Regions from separate parts of the Streptomyces sp. NBC_00234 genome, predicted to be linked through region 1. Evidence: riboswitches for the same ligand, from Rfam matches in the RefSeq annotation. Region 1 holds a riboswitch; each other region holds the start of a gene.
What was found. Region 1 has a riboswitch for cobalamin ahead of OG230_RS08040 (cobalamin biosynthesis protein). Riboswitches for the same ligand answer to the same signal wherever they lie in the genome.
Positions count from the first base shown of each region.

Region 2: linked by a shared signal. The riboswitch ahead of OG230_RS23855 (ribonucleoside-diphosphate reductase subunit alpha) and the one ahead of OG230_RS08040 (cobalamin biosynthesis protein) in region 1 are both predicted to bind cobalamin.
Region 3: linked by a shared signal. The riboswitch ahead of OG230_RS32415 (CbtB domain-containing protein) and the one ahead of OG230_RS08040 (cobalamin biosynthesis protein) in region 1 are both predicted to bind cobalamin.

Region 1 covers NZ_CP108101.1:1,845,386-1,849,930, reverse strand. The annotation lists gene OG230_RS08045 (cobyric acid synthase) at 1-511, opposite strand, end outside; gene OG230_RS08040 (cobalamin biosynthesis protein) at 508-1,452, opposite strand; cobalamin riboswitch at 1,572-1,763, opposite strand; gene OG230_RS08035 (hypothetical protein) at 1,859-2,089, opposite strand; gene OG230_RS08030 (inorganic phosphate transporter) at 2,109-3,371, opposite strand; gene OG230_RS08025 (class II aldolase/adducin family protein) at 3,648-4,307, shown strand; gene OG230_RS08020 (alpha/beta hydrolase) at 4,388-4,545, shown strand, end outside.
Region 2 covers NZ_CP108101.1:5,378,301-5,382,845, reverse strand. The annotation lists gene mctP (monocarboxylate uptake permease MctP) at 1-1,270, shown strand, start outside; gene OG230_RS23860 (GNAT family N-acetyltransferase) at 1,382-1,885, shown strand; cobalamin riboswitch at 1,947-2,069, shown strand; gene OG230_RS23855 (ribonucleoside-diphosphate reductase subunit alpha) at 2,209-4,545, shown strand, end outside.
Region 3 covers NZ_CP108101.1:7,396,974-7,401,518, reverse strand. The annotation lists gene OG230_RS32440 (TetR/AcrR family transcriptional regulator) at 1-292, opposite strand, end outside; gene OG230_RS32435 (hypothetical protein) at 327-449, opposite strand; gene OG230_RS32430 (SDR family oxidoreductase) at 545-1,294, opposite strand; gene OG230_RS32425 (GNAT family N-acetyltransferase) at 1,479-1,970, shown strand; gene OG230_RS32420 (CbtA family protein) at 2,112-2,885, opposite strand; gene OG230_RS32415 (CbtB domain-containing protein) at 2,911-3,126, opposite strand; adenosylcobalamin (AdoCbl) riboswitch at 3,130-3,277, opposite strand; gene OG230_RS32410 (histidine phosphatase family protein) at 3,375-3,965, shown strand; gene OG230_RS32405 (4'-phosphopantetheinyl transferase family protein) at 3,980-4,545, opposite strand, start outside.

The DNA.
Region 1 (4,545 bases):
CCCCGCGGTCGATGTCCCCGACCACCAGCACCGGGAACCGCGCGGCCCGCGCGACGCCCATGTTCACGATGTCCGTACGCCGCAGGTTGATCTCGGCCGGACTGCCCGCCCCTTCGCAGATCACGGCGTCATACGTGCCCCGGAGCTGCTCCAGACAGTCCACGACGGTCCCGAGCAGCGACTCCTGCCGCCCCCCGTGGTAGCCGCGCGCGCTCATCTCGCCGACGGGCCTGCCCATCAGGACGACCTGACTGGACCGGTCGCTGCCGGGCTTCAGCAGCACCGGGTTCATCAGCGCGGTCGGCTCCACCCGGGCGGCCTGTGCCTGCATGGCCTGGGCGCGCCCGATCTCCGCACCCTCGCGGGTGACGAAGGAGTTGAGCGACATGTTCTGCGCCTTGAAGGGGGCGACCTTCACCCCCTGCCGCACCAGCCACCGGCAGATCCCCGCCGTGACGACGCTCTTGCCCGCGTCCGATGTGGTCCCCGCGACCAGCAGCCCGCCGCTCATATCCGTCTCCGTCCCGCGATCAGCCGTCCGGCCACACAGACGCCGAGGGCCAGCGCACTCACCCGGCGCGACAGCCGCACCGCGCGTTCGATGTCCGCGGTCTCCACCGCGCGGCCGGCCGCCCCGTTGAGCACCGGCCGGTGCTCGGTCCGCCCGCCGTACGCGAGGGTCCCGCCGAGGCGTACGCCGAGGGCGCCCGCGAACGAGGCCTCGACCGGACCCGCGTTGGGGCTCGGGTGCTTGCCCGCGTCCGCACGCCAGGCCCGTACCGCCTGCCGTGGCCGCCCCCCGACGGCCACGGCGAGTGCGGCGGTGAGGCGGGCGCCGGGCCAGCCCGCGACGTCGTCGAGGCGGGCCGAGGCCCACCCGTACCGGCGGTACTGGGGCGACTTGTGCCCGACCATGGCGTCGAGGGTGTTGACGGCCCGGAAGGCGACGAGGCCGGGCACTCCGCCCAGCGCACCCCAGACGAGGGCACCGACGACGGCGTCCGAGGTGTTCTCGGCGACGGACTCGACCACGGCGCGGGCGATCTGGGGCCCGTCGAGGGAGTGCGGGTCGCGTCCGCAGAGATGCGGCAGCCGCTCCCGGGCCACGTCGACGTCCCCGGCGGCGAGCGCGCCGCCGATGGCGCGGGCCTCGCGGCCCAGTGAGGTGCCGCCGATGACGGACCAGGTGGTGGCGGCGGTCAGCGCGACGGCGAGGGCGGGCCGGTCGCGGACGGCGCGGGCGGCGAGCGCGGCGGCGCCCGCGGCGCCTCCGGCGCAGACGAGCGTGTGGAGGGCACCCCACCCGCGGTGGTCGCGCCACAGCCGGTTCTCGACCTCTGCGGCGGTCAGCCCGAACGCGGCGACGGGGTGTCCCCGGCGGGGATCACCCAGCAGCAGATCGCCGATCAGACCGGCCGTGGCGCCGTACGCGAAGATGCGGTCGGCACGCAAGGCTCAGCCCGCCGATGCACGGGTCGTTCTGATGGCAGGTGACACAGGATCGGGTGACACAGGATCGGGCGCACAGCGGCCGGGCATGGCATATGTCCTCACTCAGGGTCCGCGCCCTGGTTCGACGTGACCGGCGACGAGAGTCTCCTGGCTTCCGGATCCGCAGTTCCCCCCGGCCTTCCAGTCCGCGGACGGACCGTGACTTCCGGTGTGGGGGGAGTGCTCCCCGGTGACAGTGGCGGGACCGCGCCGGATTCGCACCGGCTTCCTCTTCTGTCGCCGTAAACGGCACGGGCAGTCCACCACGCTGTGCGAACGCCCGTCAACTCGCAGTTGACCTGCGGGGAGCCCCGCAGGCCAACGGCGATTTCGTACATATGTGGCCGCGGGTACGGCGGCCGTCGCGTCAGACGACGATCAGATAGATCCCGTAGGCGACCGCGGCTGCGCAGAGCCCGAAGCAGGCGTACGCGGCGGTGCGGGCCAGCGCGAGCGTGCCGCCGGAGCTGCCGGCCGAGGCCGCCGACGCCTGCTTGGAGAGGCCGACGATGCCGAGGGTGAAGAGGCCGACGAGCGCCACGGTGACCACGAGGCTGACGCCGAAGACGGAGGCGAGAGCTGCCCAGTCGATTTTCATGGTGGTGTTCCCTGCCCTGTCAGACCGTGGCCGGGCGGGCCGGGTCGGCGGTGGTACCGGCCGGGGCCGGGATGGTGGTCTTGATCTCCATGGCCGCGGTGCCGGTGGGCGGCGGGGTGACGGCCGCCATGGCCGTCGTGACGACGCCCGCGGGCTCGGGCTCGCCGTGCTGGCCGTCCGTCACGTTGGTGTGGTCGACCGGCTTGCGGCGCGACAGCAGCCAGATGGCACCGGAGCCCGCGACGAGCAGGACGGCGACGACGGCGACGCCCCAGCTGCCCTGCTTGGTGAGCAGCTCGGCACCCGCGCCGACCAGACCGGCGGCCGGCAGGGTCAGGCCCCAGGCGACGAACATCCGGGTGGCGGTGGACCAGCGGACCACACCGCCCTTGCGTCCGAGACCCGCGCCCATGACGGCGCCCGAGCAGGACTGGGTGGTGGAGAGGGAGAAACCGAGGTGCGAGGAGGCCAGGATGACCGTGGCCGCGCTGGTCTGGGCGGCGAAGCCCTGCGGCGGCTTGAGCTCGGTCAGGCCGCTGCCCATGGTGCGGATGATGCGCCAGCCGCCGAGGTAGGTGCCCATGGCGATGGCCACACCGGCGGAGACGATGACCCAGACCGGCGGGTTGGAGCCGGGCGCCAGGACGCCACCGGTGACCAGGGCCAGGGTGATGATGCCCATGGTCTTCTGCGCGTCGTTGGTGCCGTGGGCGAGGGAGACGAGCCCGGCCGAGGCGATCTGGCCGGCCCGGTAGCCCTTGGCGGTCGACTTCAGCTGTGCCTCGTCGGTGACCTTCCGGTTGATCCGGTACGTCAGCCTGGTGGCCAGCAGGGCCGCGAGACCGGCGACGAGCGGCGCGGCGATGGCGGGCAGCAGGACCTTGGTGACGACCGTGCCGCCGTCGATCGAGGACCAGCCCGCCGACATGACCGCGGCGCCGATGAGGCCACCGAAGAGCGCGTGCGAGGAGCTGGAGGGCAGGCCCACCAGCCAGGTCAGCAGATTCCACAGGATGGCGCCGACGAGCGCCGCGAAGATGACCTCGGTTCTGAGGCCGTCCTCGTTGACGATCCCGCCGGAGATCGTCTTGGCGACCTCCACCGACAGGAACGCGCCGATCAGGTTGAGAACGGCGGACATCGCCACCGCTGTCTTGGGCTTCAGTGCGCCGGTCGAGATGGTGGTGGCCATCGCGTTGGCGGTGTCATGGAAACCGTTCGTGAAATCGAACACGAGAGCTGTCACGATCACAATCGCAAGCAGCAGTGTGATGTGTTCCATTTACCCAGGCAATCGCTCGACGTCAGTGGCACGTGGACCGTAGGCAACCTGGGTGAACGGAAGATGAACTGGGCAGGGCGCTGTGGTGACCCTGAATGGAGTGCGGGCACTCCGCTTGTGTGGGGAGTGGGGGCGCGGCCCGTCCGTAGCCCGGTGGCGGCCCTCTTTTGGTGCCCGTTGGCGAACGTTTTCAGCCACTTTTCGCCGTTGAGGAGATCCTGGTCACCCGAGCGGCTCTCCCGGCGCCGATCCGCCCCGCACTCATAGGATTTCCGTATGAGCGATCAGCATCGGGAAGCGGTCCGGCGGGCCTGGGACGGCGTGGTGGCGACGGCGCGCAGAACGGCGGCCGACGGCCTCGTCGTCGGGACCTCGGGCAACGTGTCGGCCCGCGTCGGCGACATCGTCCTGGTCACGCCCAGCGGCGTCCCGTACGACCGGCTCGGTCCCGAGGACGCGGTCGGCGTGGACCTCGAAGGGCGCCAGGTGCTCGGCGACCTCGCCCCCACCAGCGAACTCCCGCTCCACCTGGCGGTCTACGGCAGCACCGACGCCGCCGCCGTCGTCCACACCCACGCCGTCCACGCCACGGCCGTCTCCACCCTCGTCGCCGAGGTCCCGCTCGTGCACTACGCCGCCGCGATGCTCGGCGGCCCCGTCCGCACCGCGGCCTACGCGCGGTACGGAACGCCGGAGCTGGCCGCGAACATGCTCACCGCCCTGCGCGACCGCACGGGCTGTCTGCTCCAGAACCACGGAACCGTCACCTACGGGGACACCCTCGACGAGGCGTACGACCGCACGGCCCAGCTCGAATGGCTGTGCCACCTCTGGATCACGGCCGTCTCGGTGCCCGGCCACCGGCCGAGCCTGCTCTCCGGCGCACAGCTGCGCGACGTGCAGGAAGCCCTGAAGGGCTACGGCCAGCCCGGCTGACGTCCCGGGGGAGACGGGGGCGGGCACCGGACGGCCCCCGTCCACTGGCACCCGCGCCGCGGACGCCACGACACTGGAGCATGCGCCCGGCAACAGCGACGGCAGCGGCCGTCACCACGATTCTCGGCGTCGGTGCGGCAGCGGTCGCGGCCGGCCGGTACGCCAGCGACGCCGCCCTCAAGGTGCCGTCCGGACGTCCCTTCCCCGCCGACCGCAGGCTCACCGTGCACGCCACGGC
Region 2 (4,545 bases), 3.5 Mb from region 1:
CTTCGGCTCGAAGGGGCTCTCGCTGGCGGTCGCCCTCACCGGCATCCTCGCCACGATGCCGTACATCGCGCTCCAGCTGGTCGGCATCCAGGCGGTGCTGGACGTGATGGGCGTCGGCGGTGGCGAGACCACGCACTGGTTCGTCAAGGACCTGCCGCTGCTGATCGCGTTCGCGGTGCTCGCCGCGTACACCTACTCCTCGGGCCTGCGGGCGCCGGCGCTGATCGCGTTCGTCAAGGATGGGCTGATCTACCTGGTCATCGCCGTGGCGATCATCTACATCCCGATCAAGCTGGGCGGCTTCGACGACATCTTCGCCAAGGCGGGCGAGGCGTTCTCGCAGACGAACGAGGCCACCGGCAAGCCGCGCGGTGCGCTCGTCCCGGGCGAGATGGGCCAGTGGGGCTACGCCACCCTGGCGCTCGGCTCGGCGCTCGCGCTCTTCATGTATCCCCACTCGATCACGGCGACGCTCTCCAGCCGCAGCCGTGACGTGATCCGCCGCAACACGACGATCCTCCCGCTGTACTCGCTGATGCTGGGGCTGCTGGCGCTGCTCGGCTTCATGGCGATCGCCGCCGGAGTCAAGGTGGACAACGGCCAGCTGGCGATCCCTCAGCTGTTCGAGAACATGTTCCCCGACTGGTTCGCGGGCGTGGCCTTCGCCGCGATCGGCATCGGCGCGCTGGTGCCGGCGGCCATCATGTCGATCGCCGCGGCGAACCTCTTCACCCGCAACATCTACAAGGACTTCCTGAAGCCCGACGCGACCCCGGCGCAGGAGACCAAGGTCTCCAAGCTGGTCTCGCTCCTGGTGAAGGTCGGCGCGCTCGCCTTCGTCCTCACCATGGACAAGACGGTCGCGATCAACTTCCAGCTGCTCGGCGGGATCTGGATCCTCCAGACCATGCCCGCACTGGTCGGCGGCCTGTTCACCCGCTGGTTCCACCGCTGGGCCCTGATCGCGGGCTGGGCGGTCGGCATGGTGTACGGGACGGTCGCCGCGTACGGCGTCGCCAGCCCGACCCAGAAGCACTTCGGCGGCTCCTCGAAGGAGATCCCGGGCATCGGCGAGATCGGCTACATCGGTCTCACCGCGTTCGTCCTGAACGTGGTGGTCGTGGTCGTCCTCACCTTCGTCCTCAACGCGCTGAAGGCGCCGGCCGGGATCGACGAGACCTCGCCGTCCGACTACACGGCGGACGCGGGCGACCCGGGCGTCAAGACGGTCCTGCCGCCCGCCACCGCGGGCGCGCCCGGCGGTCACTGACCCCCGCACCGACCGCTCCGCAACGGGCCGTCGCGACTCCGGCAACGGAGGCGCGGCGGCCCGTCGCATATCCGGTACGCCCATGCGCCCCCGGTGCGGCACACTCCCCGCATGGACATTTCGATCAGGCCCATCGGCCCCGGGGAGCACGAAGCGCTGGGCGAGATCACGGCTCACGCGTATCTCGACGACGGTCTGCTGGATCTCGGGGCCGAGGACCCGTATCTGGCCGAACTGCGGGCCGTGGGACGGCGGGCCGCGGAGGCCGAGGTGCTGGTCGCCGTGGGCTCGGAGGGCGCGGTTCTCGGCGGGGTCACATACGCCCTGTCCGGGAATCCCTGGGCGGACATCGCCCTGGAGGGCGAGGCCGAGTTCCGGATGCTGGCGGTCTCGGGCGAGGCCCGCGGACGCGGGGCCGGCGAGGCTCTGGTGCGGGCGTGCATCGACCGGGCACGGGCCACGGAGGGGGTCACCGGGGTCGTCCTGTCGACGCAGGACGTCATGCGGGACGCCCACCGGATCTACCAGCGCCTCGGCTTCGTACGGACTCCGGAGCGGGACTGGGAGCCCCTGCCCGATTTCGGCCCCCTGCTCACGTTCCGGCTGGCACTGTAACCGCACTCCGCTCGCACGACACAAGATGTGGGGGCTGCCTCGATGGGCAGCCCCCACATGTATGCTCGTGCTCGCTGTCGCCGCAGGGGAATCCGGTGCGAATCCGGAACTGTCCCGCAACGGTGTGATCGGTGCGCTTTTGCGCATCCGAAGTCCGAAGACCTGTCGACAGCGCGTCCGGCTCGACCGAACCGGGCGCAGAGACGTCCGGGCCTCGCGGATGGGCCGGTGGACGCCGCACGCAGTGCTGCCGCCTCCGGGCCCCGCTCTGCCCGGCTGCCCCCGCTCCCCGCCGGCCCCGAGCCGAGCGAGGGAGAGCACCGGTGACCATCGCGCCAGCCGATCCGGTTTCAGCCGCAGGGAACGCCGCGTCCGGGAAGACCACGGAAGCCACGACGGACGGACCCGGGACCGCACTGCTGCGGACCCTCACCGACCTCACGGCCGATCTGCCCGACACCGACCCCGGCCGCGTCGCCGCCGCCGCGCTGCGCGGTCGCAACGCCCGGTCGGACGAGGCCGAGCTGCGCTCGCTGGCCACGGAGGCCGCCGCGGGCCTGATCTCCGAGGACCCCGCCTACTCCCGGCTCGCCGCCCGGCTCCTCACCCGCACGATCGCGGACGAGGCGGCCGGCCAGGGCGCGGTCTCCTTCTCCGCCTCGGTCGCCGTCGGACACCGCGAGGGCCTGATCGCGGACCGCACCGCCCAGTTCGTCCGGGTCCACGCCTCCCGGCTCGACGCCCTGGTCGGTGGCTCGCTCGTGGCCGGCGCGGACGACCGGTTCGGCTACTTCGGCCTGCGGACGCTGTACAGCCGGTACCTGCTGCGCCACCCGCTGACCCGTGCGGTGATCGAGACCCCGCAGCACTTCATGCTGCGGGTGGCGGCCGGTCTCGCCGAGGACGACACCCCGGAGGCGCTGGACGAGGTCGCCGCGCTGTACGGCCTGATGAGCCGGCTCGACTACCTCCCCTCCTCCCCCACCCTGTTCAACTCCGGTACCCGGCACCCGCAGATGTCCTCCTGCTACCTGCTGGACTCGCCGCTCGACGAGCTCGACTCGATCTACGACCGCTACCACCAGGTGGCCCGGCTCTCGAAGCACGCGGGCGGCATCGGCCTCTCGTACTCCCGTATCCGCGCCCGCGGTTCACTGATCCGCGGCACCAACGGGCACTCCAACGGCATCGTTCCGTTCCTCAAGACGCTCGACGCCTCGGTCGCCGCGGTCAACCAGGGGGGCCGCCGCAAGGGCGCAGCCGCCGTGTACCTGGAGACCTGGCACGCGGACATCGAGGAGTTCCTCGAACTGCGCGACAACACGGGCGAGGACCAGCGGCGTACGCACAACCTCAACCTGGCGCACTGGATTCCGGACGAGTTCATGCGCCGGGTCGACACCGACGGCCAGTGGTCGCTGTTCTCGCCCGCCGACGTGCCCGAGCTGGTCGACCTGTGGGGCGCGGAGTTCGACGCGGCCTACCGCGCGGCGGAGGAGGCCGGGCTGGCCCGCAAGACCATGCCCGCGCGTGACCTGTACGGCCGGATGATGCGTACGCTCGCGCAGACCGGGCAGGGCTGGATGACGTTCAAGGACGCCTCCAACCGCACGGCCAACCAGACCGCCGAGCCGGGCCGCGTGGTCCACTCCTCGAACCTGTGCACCGAGATCCTCGAAGTCACGGACGACGGCGAGACGGCGGTCTGCAACCTCGGTTCGGTCAACCTCGGCGCCTTCGTGGCCGACGGGGACATCGACTGGGAGCGGCTGGACTCCACGGTCCGTACCGCGGTGACCTTCCTCGACCGGGTCGTCGACATCAACTTCTACCCGACCGAGCAGGCCGGCTCGTCCAACGCCAGGTGGCGGCCCGTCGGCCTGGGCGCGATGGGCCTCCAGGACGTCTTCTTCCAGCTGCGTCTGCCGTTCGACTCCCCCGAGGCACGCGCGCTGTCCACGAAGATCTCCGAGCGGATCATGCTCGCCGCCTACGAGGCGTCCTGCGATCTCGCCGAGCGCTCCGGCCCCCTCCCGGCCTGGTCGCAGACGCGCACCGCCCGCGGTGTGCTGCACCCCGACCACTACGACACCGAGCTGAACTGGCCGGAGCGCTGGGACGCCCTGCGCGCCCGGGTCGCACGGACCGGCATGCGCAACTCGCTCCTGCTGGCCATCGCGCCGACGGCGACCATCGCCTCGATCGCCGGGGTCTACGAGTGCATCGAGCCGCAGGTCTCCAACCTCTTCAAGCGCGAGACGCTCAGCGGTGAGTTCCTCCAGGTCAACGCGTACCTGGTCGACGAGCTGAAGAAGCTCGGCGTGTGGGACGCGCGGACCCGGGAGGCGTTGCGCGAGGCGAGCGGTTCCGTACAGGGCTTCGCGTGGATTCCCGAGGAGGTGCGGGCGCTGTACCGCACTGCGTGGGAGATCCCGCAGCGCGGACTGATCGACATGGCGGCGGCCCGTACGCCGTTCCTCGACCAGAGCCAGTCGCTGAACCTGTTCCTGGAGACGCCGACGATCGGCAAGCTCTCCTCGATGTACGCGTACGCCTGGAAGCAGGGGCTGAAGACGACGTACTACCTGCGGTCGCGCCCGGCGACCCGGATCGCGCGGGCGGCCTCCGCCGCCCCGGTCCCCGTACAGGCGTCCGCGCCC
Region 3 (4,545 bases), 5.6 Mb from region 1:
GGCGGTACAGATTCGGGTTGCGCAGAGCGAAGTCCACGTGGCTGTCCCAGCCGTTGCGGAGATCCGCCACCGGGTCCGTGGACTCGCCGCGTTCCCTTTTGGTCGCGAGGTACGCATCGAAGCCGTGGTCGACAACGGCCGACAGCAGACCTTCCTTGTCCCCGAAGTGCCGGTACAGGGCGGGTGCGCCCACCTGTGCGGCCTCACACACGGCACGCGTGGAGACGTCGCCGTCCGGGGACTCCGCGACCAGCCCGGCCGCCACCTCGAGAATGCGCTCTCGTGTACTCATCGGACGGACGCTATCAAGCGGCGCCCGGCGCAGTTCAGACGCCGGCACGGGTGGTCAGGAGGTCGTCGAGGCCGATGCGGGTGAGGAACTCGGTGCGCATACGGGCGGCGACGGCGCCGACCGCCACGCTGCCGTCGTCGGCGGGGTCGACAGTCATGGCCGTGCTCCTCTGCCGGTGGCTCGATGAAGCGAAGGGGGCGCCGGAGTGGGCGACGCCGGTGGAACAGGTGCCGTCGCACGAGGTGGATCGCCTCAGACGATGCCGCCGTTGGCGCGGACGACCTGGCCGTTGACCCAGCGGGCAGGGCCCGCGAGGAAGGAAACGACTTCCGCGATGTCCTGTGGCGTACCGAGGCGCTCCAGCGGCGGCTGGGCCGCCATCCTCGCCACGGTCTCCTCGTCCTTGCCGTCCAGGAACAGGGCCGTCGCCGTCGGTCCGGGCGCGACCGCGTTGACCGTGATGTCCCGGCCGCGCAGCTCGCGGGCCAGGATCAGCGTCATGGCCTCGACGGCACCCTTCGTAGCCGCGTAGGCGCTGTAGCCGGGGAGGGACAGCGACAGCACGGAACTGGAGAAGTTGATGATCGCTCCGCCCTCGCGCAGGCGGCGGGCGGCCTGCTGATCGACGACGAAGGTGCCGCGGATGTTGGTGCGGTGCATCCGGTCCAGCGCGTCCAGGTCCGTGTCCACCAGGGGGGCCAGCGTCATCACGCCTGCGGCGTGGACGACCACGTCGACTCCCCCGAAGGCGTCCTCGGCCGCGTCGAAGAGGGCGGAGACAGCGACCTCGTCGGCCACGTCCGCGCGGTGTGCGAGGGCCTCTCCCCCCGCGGCGACGATGGCGGCGACCGCGGCTTCGGCCTCGGTGCGCCGGCCCACGTAGTTGACGACGACCGCGAATCCGTCCGCCGCCAGCCGTTCGGCGCTCTCGCGGCCGATGCCGCGGGAGCCTCCCATGACGACGGCGACCCGGCGGCGGCTGGGGGCGTTGTGCTCGCTCATGGCATTGCTCCTCATGGAGGGGCCGGCGGTTCGGACCAACCCGATATATCAACGCTAACACCAAACGAATAGCACCGCTACCCGCCATCCGTAGCGTCGCTACTATCAGCGCTAACCCTCCTGGGGCATATTCGGGTGCGCTCGGCCCGTACCCCGTGAATACTCCGCGTTCATGGATGACCTTGTGACAACACGCCTGGCACTGCACCCGATGAGCCCGGCCGAAGCTGCTGACCTGGTGGCGGGCCGACCGGCGCCCGACGCCCTGTGGGCCCCCGGGTACCCAGACGAAGGCGACAGGTTCGGCGCCGGGCGCTACGTGCGCACGTGCGAGACGGTCGGTGACCCCCGGCCGTTCGGCGCCTTCGAGATCAGGCGGCGGGAGGACGGACAGGCGATCGGCGGGATGGGATTCCACGGCGCACCCGACGAGGAGGGCCAGGTGACCATCGGCTACAGCGTGGTCCCCGCGGCCCGGGGGAACGGGTACGCCTCCGAGGCGCTTCGCGCCCTGCTGGAGTTCGCCCGCGCGCAGGGCGCCACGTCCGTGAAGGGTGACGCCAACCTCGACAACACCGGGTCGCACCGCGTCATGACCGCCGCGGGGATGCGGCTCGTCGGCGTGGACGATCAGTTGCACCACTACCTCGTCGACTGGACCGACGAGGAGTCATAGACCCACCGGATGCTGCCCCGGGAACGCACTTCGGCGGGACGCGACGACGCGACCCGCCGGAGGGTGTCCGGCGGGTCGCGTCGTGGGTCGGACGGATCAGTCAGGGTGTCATGGGACCGGCAGACCGGTCACGGCCACCGCTCAGCTCACCGCCCCCACCGTCCGGGGCGCCGCTTCCGTGCCCGCGCGCGAGCGGTCCGTCTGCGGCTCCAGCAGGCGTTCGGTCAGGTATCCGAAGATCAGACCGAAGGCGGTCCACAGCGTCGCCTGGATGGCGAGGGTGGACAGCCGGAACTGCCAGAGCAGCGTGGCCGGGAAGTCCTTGCCGACCTCGTTGAACGAGGGCAGGAAGGCGTAGGCGAGCCCGATGAGCAGGACGAAGCCCGCGAACGCGGCGATCGTCGCGTTCCAGTTGCCCACCTGAGGTGCGAGCCGTTTGCCGAGGATGACGGCGGCGACGGCCAGCAGCACGCTCAGTGCGACCATCAGGAAGAAGAGGCCGGTGCGCTGGCCGATGGTGTCGGGATTGCCGACGGCCGGCGGGTTCGCCGGGTACTTCAGGAACGGCACGACGTACACCGTCAGCAGCGCGCCACCGGCTACGAAGGCGGCCGTGGCCCGGGGGCCGAAGTCGCCGATGCGGCCGAGTGCGTAACAGAAGACGAGTGCGGCGATGCCGCCGACCGCCACGCCGAACACCAGGATCCCGGTGGCGAGCCCGCCGGTGGCCTGCATGGTGCGGCTGACGAGTTCCTCGCCGCCGCCGTGGTCGTGGTGGTGAGCCTCTTCCAGCGCGATGGCGGCGTCCACTTGGGACTCGCCGAGGAAGTAGGCGACGACGAGGGCGAGCGCGCCCGCGACGAGGCCCGCCAGCATCCCGCGGACGAGCAGAGCCCTGACAGATATGGAGTTCACGAGAATGTCCCCTGCGTATCGGTTCTCAGTGGCAGGGGAAACCGAGCAGATGCCGGCCGTCGTGGACCCACTCGTGAACGCCTTCGCCGGCGATGACCGAGATGGCACCCTGCTCGGCGCCGACGAAGTACAGCAGGACGAGCATGAGAATGCCGAAGAAGGCAGCCCACGGTGCAAGGGCCTTCAGCGAGATGGGAGTGATGGCGGGTGCGCCGGTGGTGACGGCAGCAGACTGTGCCATGGCAGAACCTCCTGGGGGAACACGCGTCCCGATCGTGGTGCCTGAGACGACGGTGCCGGGTCTGACTTCCCGTACAGGTACGAGTTCACAGTGGCGCGACCGTGCCGGATTTTCACCGGCTTCCGTCACACCGTCGTCATGGTCGTCGTGACCTTACCGCCTGTGGCTGAGCACCGCCATGGTGCAATCGGCCTGGCGGTGACCCCCGAACGCCGCAAGTAGCGGGCTGTACAGGCCACGTTCAGAAAATGGAGAGCGAAGTGACGGTACGGGTGATGTTGGTCTCGCCGGCGATGAACGCCGCTCTGCGAGAGGCCCGGTTCGAGGGGGACGCACCCCTCGACGAGTCCGGAGTGCGGCGTGCCCGCGCCGCCGCGGCGGGCGTGCCGGACGCGGAGCTGTGCGTCAGCGGCGGCTCCGAACGCTGTCTGCGGACCACCGAGGCGCTCGGCCTGCGGCCCGGGCCCGAACCCGCTCCCGCGGACTGGGACCTGGGGCGCTGGCGCGGGCGTCGGCTGTCCGATGTGAGCGACAGCGAGCCCGAAGCCGTGGCGGCCTGGCTCTCCGACCCGTCCGCCGCTCCGCACGGCGGCGAGTCCCTGTCGGAGCTGTGCGCGCGGGTCGGCGGCTGGCTCGACGGCCTGGGAGAGGACAGAGGCCGGGTGCTCGCCGTCGTCGAGCCAGCTGTCGTGCGCGCGGCGGTCGTCCACGGGCTGGGTCTGCCCGCGACGGCGTTCTGGCGCCTCGACGTCGCCCCACTGACGCTCACCCAGCTCAGCGGACGCCTCGGACGGTGGAACCTGACGTGTGGTCAGCCCCTGGTTTCCGAAGGCCGCTGACCAGGCCGACGTGCTCACCCCGGCAAGGTGACCGCCGTCGCCGCGATGCCGTCGTGAACCAGCCATCTCCCCGTGAGCGTCGGCGGGATGCCGGGCGCGGACCTCAACAGCCGTGCACTGAGCGTGCCTTCGGTCGTGTTCGGTGACGTGCGGTGGAACGTGATGTCCGCCTCGCTGAAGTCGAGCTCGATCCGGGTGAGCGGGTACCACGTCTTGAACACGCTCTCCTTGGCGCTGAACAGGAGCCGGTCCCAGTGAACGGTCCCCGTTCCGTCGGGTTCCGAACCGGCCTCGCGGGCCGCCACGTCACCGTACGACAGCAGCCGTTCGCGCTCCGACGGGAGCGAGATGATCTCCCAGACACCGGACGGCAGCGGTGCGTTGGGCTCGGCGTCGACGCCGAGCCCCCTCAGGTCCTCCGCCTTCGCCAGCGCCGCCGCACGGTAGCCGTCGCAGTGCGTCATGCTGCCGACGTAGCCGGCGGGCCACAGCGGCATTCCGCGGTGGCCGCGCAGCACGGGAGCGGGCGGCAGGCCGACAGCGGCCATCGTCCGGCGTGCGCACCAGCGCGCCGCGGCGA